2 linked regions of the Caballeronia sp. TF1N1 genome follow. The protein of the gene in region 1 interacts with the protein of each later gene in a pairwise test. Links are inferred from orthologs where the notes say so. Each region holds a gene or a part of one and is shown on either strand. Other genes may lie near its edges. The genes, in order: rlmB and LDZ28_RS06750.

The links.
Region 2: the proteins of rlmB (region 1) and LDZ28_RS06750 interact in binary tests that used the Escherichia coli proteins (3 or more experiments, as listed by UniProt). The link is inferred for Caballeronia sp. TF1N1 from one-to-one orthologs.

What each region holds. Positions count from the first base shown.
Region 1 is NZ_CP084626.1:1,692,956-1,696,256, forward strand. The notes cover bases 284-3,266. They hold rlmB (23S rRNA (guanosine(2251)-2'-O)-methyltransferase RlmB), read right to left. Parts: upstream 2,156-3,266; coding sequence 1,412-2,155; downstream 284-1,411. Other genes in these bases: LDZ28_RS07835 (SirB2 family protein), read right to left, coding at 284-578; LDZ28_RS07840 (N-acetylmuramoyl-L-alanine amidase), read right to left, coding at 580-1,404; rnr (ribonuclease R), read right to left, coding at 2,255-3,266. Also shown: ribose-5-phosphate isomerase RpiA, read right to left, coding at 1-126; more of LDZ28_RS07835, read right to left, coding at 183-283; more of rnr, read right to left, coding at 3,267-3,301. UniProt on the Escherichia coli protein: Specifically methylates the ribose of guanosine 2251 in 23S rRNA.
Region 2 is NZ_CP084626.1:1,459,427-1,462,686, forward strand. The notes cover bases 238-3,179. They hold LDZ28_RS06750 (NAD(P)H-hydrate dehydratase), read left to right. Parts: upstream 238-895; coding sequence 896-2,464; downstream 2,465-3,179. Other genes in these bases: LDZ28_RS06745 (FAD-dependent oxidoreductase), read left to right, coding at 238-667; pgi (glucose-6-phosphate isomerase), read left to right, coding at 2,659-3,179. Outside these bases: more of LDZ28_RS06745, read left to right, coding at 1-237; more of pgi, read left to right, coding at 3,180-3,260. UniProt on the Escherichia coli protein: Bifunctional enzyme that catalyzes the epimerization of the S- and R-forms of NAD(P)HX and the dehydration of the S-form of NAD(P)HX at the expense of ADP, which is converted to AMP.

The sequences.
Region 1 (3,301 bases):
CGCATCGATGAAGCAATTGGCGGTCGACCCCGTGCCAACGCCGATGATGCAGCCTTCGGGCGCCTGCGCGTCGACATAATCGGCGGCGGCCTGGCCGACCAGTTGCTTGAGTTCGTCCTGAGTCATGATGGTGTTGCTGCTTTCGAGGTGAGAATTCGAGTCCAAGGGAGCATCTTGCTCCGCTAAGCGAACGCGTGCAGGAAACCGAGCGGATCGTGCGTGCGCGCCACCGAAGCGATGAACGCGAAGACGACGATGGCGAGCACGCCGAAGATTGCCCGCGAGGTTTTGGTGCGGCCGCGTTTGAGCGCAAACGTCCCGAGCACGATATAGACGACGAGGCCCGCGATCTTCGCTGCGAGCCATGCGGCATTCGCGTCGAAGCCGATGATGACGACGAGCGCGATGGCCGAGACGAGCAGCACGGTATCGACGATATGCGGGACGATTTTTACCGCGCGCTTTTGCAAGAGACGCGAATCCGCGAGCATCCAGATCCAGCGCAGCAAGAAACCGGCGATGCTCAGTCCCGCGCAGGTCATATGGAGCGCGCGAAGCGGCAGAAAGTAGTCGCTCATGTCAGGGCAAATATTTGTCGATGAGCGCGGACGCGATAGCGTCGCTTTCGGCATCCGCGTCGCCCGCGTAGTCCGACGGGCGAAAGTGCATCTGGAACGCGCCGAAGACGCGGCGCGTTTTTTCGTCGAGGACACCGTCGGTGGCGACATCGTAGCCGTAACGTTTGAGCTTTTCCTGAAGCGCGCGGACATCCGTGGGCGCCTTCGGCGCACGGCCGGCGAGATGCGCGGCGACCGTGGCATCGTCGGGCCATGCGCCGATGCCCGCCTGGTAAAGCGTGTGCCACGGAAAAAGCGGACCGGGATCGATCTTGCGTTGCGGTGCGATATCGCTATGGCCGACGACGCGCGTCGGCGGAATGCGATAGCGCGTGACGATATCGCGCGACAGTTCGATGAGCGCGTCGATCTGCGCGCGCGGATAAGGTTGCCATCCGCGGCCGGACGGCGTGTCAATGGGCCCGAGATTCACGTTCTCGATCCCGATGGACGAAGCGTTGAGTTCCGTCGCGCCTTGCCAGTAACTCAGCCCGGCGTGCCACGCGCGCTGGTCTTCCGGCACGAGTTGATAGACGACCGGCTCGCCTCGTTCGATACGCGGGGCATCGGGGACGACGTAATGCACGCTCACTTGATCGCCGGTCAGGACCGAGAGAGACTTCGCTTCGTCGATCTCGGTGTAGTGCATGACGAGAAAGCGCACGCGGGAGTCGGCGCCTTTTGCGTGGTACTGAGTGTCGGCGAGGTAGGTGCCGCGGTCGATCATGGTGGTGGTGCAGGCGGTGAGCGCACAGGCGCAGATCAGGGCGGTCAGGCGGGACAACATTGGCACGCTACTTCTTCACACTTCTCTGCCGCACGGCCTCGAATAAACAAACCCCGCTCGCCACGGACACATTGAGACTTTCCACGGCGCCGGCCATCGGGATATTCATGATCTCGTCGCACGTCTCGCGCGTGAGACGGCGCATGCCTTCGCCTTCCGCGCCCACCACAATAGCCACCGGGCCGTCCAGCTTCGTTTCAAAGAGACTCGCTGACGCTTCGCCCGCCGTGCCGATCACCCACACGCCCGCATCCTTCAATTCGCGCAGCGCGCGCGCCAGATTCGTCACGGTGATGTACGGCACGCTGTCCGCCGCGCCGCTCGCCACCTTCGCCGCCGTTGCGTTCAGCCCGGCGGAACGGTCGCGCGGCGCGATCACGGCATGCGCGCCCGCCGCATCGGCGACACGCAGACACGCGCCGAGATTATGCGGATCGGTGACGCCATCGAGCACCAGCAGAAGCGGCGTGCCGGTCACGCCATCGAGCAATTCGGCCAGATTCTGCGCGAGCGGCAAGTCTTGCCCGCGCGCCACCACGCCCTGATGCTGAATGGTGCCCGCGAGCCCGAACAAGCGCGATTCCTCGGCTGCGATCAGGCGAACGCCCGCTTCCTTCGCGGTCCGCAGAAAATCCTGCATGCGCCGGTCCTTGCGCGAAGGGTCGTACAAGACCTCTTCGATCGACGATGCATCCGCACGCAAACGCGCGGTCACTGCGTGAAAACCGTATAGAACCTTGAGACGTGACATGACTGATCCAAACCTTCGTGAAATCCATAAAAGCATGACGCGGTCCGAAGCTCGTGGCGTCGGACCGCGCGATTGCCAGCTAGCGCCCTGAAGCGCGTCTTATCGTTTCTTGCGCGCCGGCCTGCCCTGCGCCGATGACTTCGACGCCACGCCACGCTTTCTGGCCGCGCCACCGCGCGTGGCCGACGCCACCGCCGCGCCCTTTTTCGTGCCGCCACGCGTACGCGTGCCGGTGACGTCGTCGTCGAAAGCGCGGATGCGCGGACCGCCCGCATCGCCGCCCGATGCATGCTCGGCGCCCGCATTCGCGGACGGACGCGGCGCCGGCGGCTTCACCGGCGTGTCGCGCACGAGACGGAAGTCGATCTTGCGCGCATCGAGATCGACGCGGCCCACCTGCACGCGCACACGATCCGACATGCGATACCGGATACCCGTGCGTTCGCCGCGCAGTTCGTTCTTGATCTCGTCGTACTGGAAGTAATCCGAGCCCAGTTCGGTGATATGCACGAGCCCTTCGATGAACAGCGAATCGAGTTGCACGAAGATGCCGAACGACGTCACGCCGTTCACCATGCCGCCGTATTCCTCGCCGAGCTTGTCGCGCATGAAATAGCACTTGAGCCAGGCTTCGACATCGCGAGAGGCTTCATCGGCGCGACGTTCGTTCGACGAACAATGCAGCCCGAGTTCTTCCCAAATCGCGACGTTGTTGCGCGAACGGCCGCGCGACTGATCGTCGTTCTTCTGCATCTCGCGCGCGGCTTTCGTGAGGCCGGTGCTAAGCGATGTGTCGTGACCCACTTCGGGCAGATACTTCTTGCCCTGCAAAATGGCGTAAATGGCGCGATGCGTGAGCAAGTCGGGATAGCGGCGAATCGGGCTCGTGAAGTGCGCGTACGCTTCGTAAGCCAACCCGAAGTGACCGATGTTGTCCGGGCTATACACCGCTTGCTGCATGGAGCGCAGCACCATCGACTGGAGCATCTGCGCGTCGGGCCGGTCGCGAATCTGAGCGATCAGCGCAGCGTAATCGCTTGCGTGAGGCTTCGCGCCGCCCGTGAGCGTGAGACCGACGCCACGCAGGAACGTGCGCAGGTTTTCGAGCTTCTCCTCGGTGGGTCCCGCATGCACGCGGTAGAGGCC
Region 2 (3,260 bases), 230 kb from region 1 along the record:
CGGCGTGCAGTTTCGCATGAATCGCACGGTGACGGCGCTGCGTCTGGACGATAAGCGCGCGGCCGTCGAACTCGCCGATCCGGACGCAAGCCGCAACAAGCGCAACGAAAATGTCGAGTTGATCACGGCGGACGCCGTCGTGGTCGCGGCGGGAGCCGAGACGCCCGCGCTCGTCAGGAAGTCCACGCCGTGGCTCTATCCGCTGCGCATGCATACGCTCACCGCGCCGATTGCGTACGAAGAGCGCGCGCCGCATCTGACGGTCGTCGATTCGATGAAGCGCATCACGATGACACGTGTGAACCAGCGTCTGCGCGTGGCGGGCGCGGGCGTGTTCCAGAGCGCGTCCAAGGCCGACAAGCCGCTCGATGCGAGCCTCGCCCGTCGTGCCCTCGACGTGCTCGGTCAGGGCACGCACGACTGGATTCCGGGCGCGGGACGCGTCTCGGCCGCGCGTCCGTGGGAAGGCCTGCGGCTCTTTTCCGCCGATGGCCTGCCGGCAGTCGGCGCGACACGGCATCCGCGTGTGTTCGTGAACGCGGCGCATGGTCCGGCGGGCTGGGGGCTCGCGTGCGGGTCGGCGAAGGTGGTGGCGGACCTCCTGTCCGATGTGACGTCCGAGGTTCCGGAACAGACGCTTGCGGCGTTGAGTATCGAGCGGTTTTGAAGAGCGCGCGTCCGTGCTCTCGCGTGCTGCGGTGCTCGTGGCTGCGTCGGCCTGGCATTCGGTTTGTGCGAGCCGCGCGCGTCGGCTTGGCATTCGGTTTGTGCAAGCCGCGCGCGTCTTTGAGCGACTCACGAACCTTGCAATCCTGGTCGAGCCGAATCGCCACCTGCTTCAGGCACGAACGGTGCGAATCGGCGCAATGTTCGCTGCACGCCTATCATCGTCGACATGACCGATCCCCGACCGCCCTACTTCACGCCCCGCGACGATGCCCTCGCGCTCCTGACGCTCACGGAGCTGCGTTCGCTCGAAGCGCGCGCCGCCGCCGCGCTGCCGCCTCACACGCTGATGGCCCGCGCAGGCGCCGCCGCCGCACAGCTTCTGCTCGATACGCGCGACTTTCATACGAAGAAGCCCGTCTGGATCGTCGCCGGCCCCGGCAACAACGGCGGCGATGCGCTCGTGATGGCCGAGCGGCTTCACCGCGCGGGCGTGACGGTGCGCGTTTGCATGCCGGTCGAGGTCAAGCCCGACGACGCCCGCTGGGCGCTCGAAGCGGCGCGTGCCGCAGGCGTGACGATAGACACCGAAGTCCCCGCATCGTTCGATGAATTCGGCTGGCTGATCGACGGCATGTTCGGCATCGGCCTGACACGGGTGCTGGACGGCGTGTTCGCCGACATCGCGACACGTCTGTCGCAAAGCGCGCGCGATGCCGACAGCCGCGACCACGGCCGCGTGCTCGCGCTCGATGTCCCGAGCGGTCTCGACAGCGACACCGGCGCACCCGTCGCGGGTGGCGCAAGCGTGCGCGCAAACGAGACGATCACGTTCATCGGCGCGAAGCCGGGCCACTTCACGGCGGAAGGCCGCGATCTGTGCGGCACGCTGCATGTCGCCACGCTCGACATCGAGCCGCCCGCCGCACCTTCCATCGTGCTCAACGTGCCGGCCCTTTTCGCGGCCCACATGCCGCCGCGCGACAACGCGACCAACAAAGGCACGTTCGGCACGCTTGCCGTGATCGGCGGCGATACCGGCATGTGCGGCGCGCCCATCCTCGCCGCGCGCATGGCGCTCTACGGCGGCGCGGGCAAGGTCAACGTGGCGTTTCTAGGCGAAGGTGCGCCGTCCTACGATCCGCCGCATCCCGAACTGATGCTGCATCACGTCGACGACTTCGCGCTCGAAAAGATGGACGCGCTTTCGATCGGCTGCGGCATGGGTAAGAGCGACCGCGCGAGAAAAGTGCTCGCCGATGTCCTGAAGCTCGACGTCGCCAAGCTGCTCGACGCCGATGCGCTCAATCTCGTCTCGAAGGACGACGCCCTCGCCGCAGAAGTCGCGGGACGCGGCGCCAAGGGCAATCCGTGCGTGCTCACGCCGCATCCGCTAGAAGCCGCGCGGCTCTTGCAAAGCGATGCAAAGGCGGTGCAGGCCGACCGCATCGCGGCCGCGCGTCGGTTGGCAACGCGTTATTCGGCGGTCATCGTGCTGAAAGGCTCGGGCACGGTCATCGCGTCGCCGGATGGCCGCGTCGCCATCAATCCGACCGGAAACGCAGGACTCGCCACCGGCGGCACCGGCGACGTGCTCGGCGGATTGATCGGAGCATTGCTCGCCCAAAAGTTGCCTGCGTATGAGGCGGCGCTGGCAGGCGTGTACTTTCACGGGCAGGCCGCCGAGCATCTGGCGAGCGAAGGCACCGGGCCTGCGGGACTGACGGCGGGCGAACTTGCGCCTGCCGTGCGCAGTCTCATCAATCGGCGCTTCTATCAACGACAGCAGCGCGCCTGATTCGCGCGAGGCTTGCACGGCGCCGCGATGACGCCTTGCAAGCATTCGTTCATGCATCGTCGCTATACTGCCTCTTGCTTCTTACATTCGAGCATCCGCGGCACCGCTGGTCGCGTTCACGAACTGACTGACGCCTCCCGCCAAGCCGCCTTTGCACGAACGTTTCCTTTGTCACTCAGGACTATCGAACCGTTATGACGCTCAAATCGCTACCCGCCTGGTCGGCGCTCCAATCGCACTACGATGCCATCTCCGGCGAGCGCCTGCGCGACTGGTTCGCGCCGCAAAACGACACCGCGCCCACGCGCGCCGAGCGCTTCACGTTCGACGGCGGCGGTATCAGCATCGACTTCTCCAAGAACCGCATCACCGACGCCACGCTCAAGCTGCTCATCCAGCTCGCCGAAGAGGCGAAGGTGACCGAGCGCCGCGATGCCATGTTCGCGGGCGATATCGTCAATATCACGGAACATCGCGCGGTGCTGCATACGGCGCTGCGCGCGCAAACCGACGACGCGCCATTCGCCGAACAGGTCCGCGCCGAGCGCGCGAAAATGGCCGCGTTCGCCGACAAGGTCCGCGACGGCTCGTGGACCGGCTATACCGGCAAGCGTATCCGCCATGTGGTGAACATCGGCATCGGCGGCTCGGACCTCGGGCCGAAGATGGTCGTGCACGCGCTGCATCATCTGGCATCGAAAGAACTCGACACGCATTTCGTCTCCAATGTCGATGGCGCCGATCTCTGGAACGTGCTCCAGCAAGTCGATGCCGAAGAGACGCTCGCGATCATCGT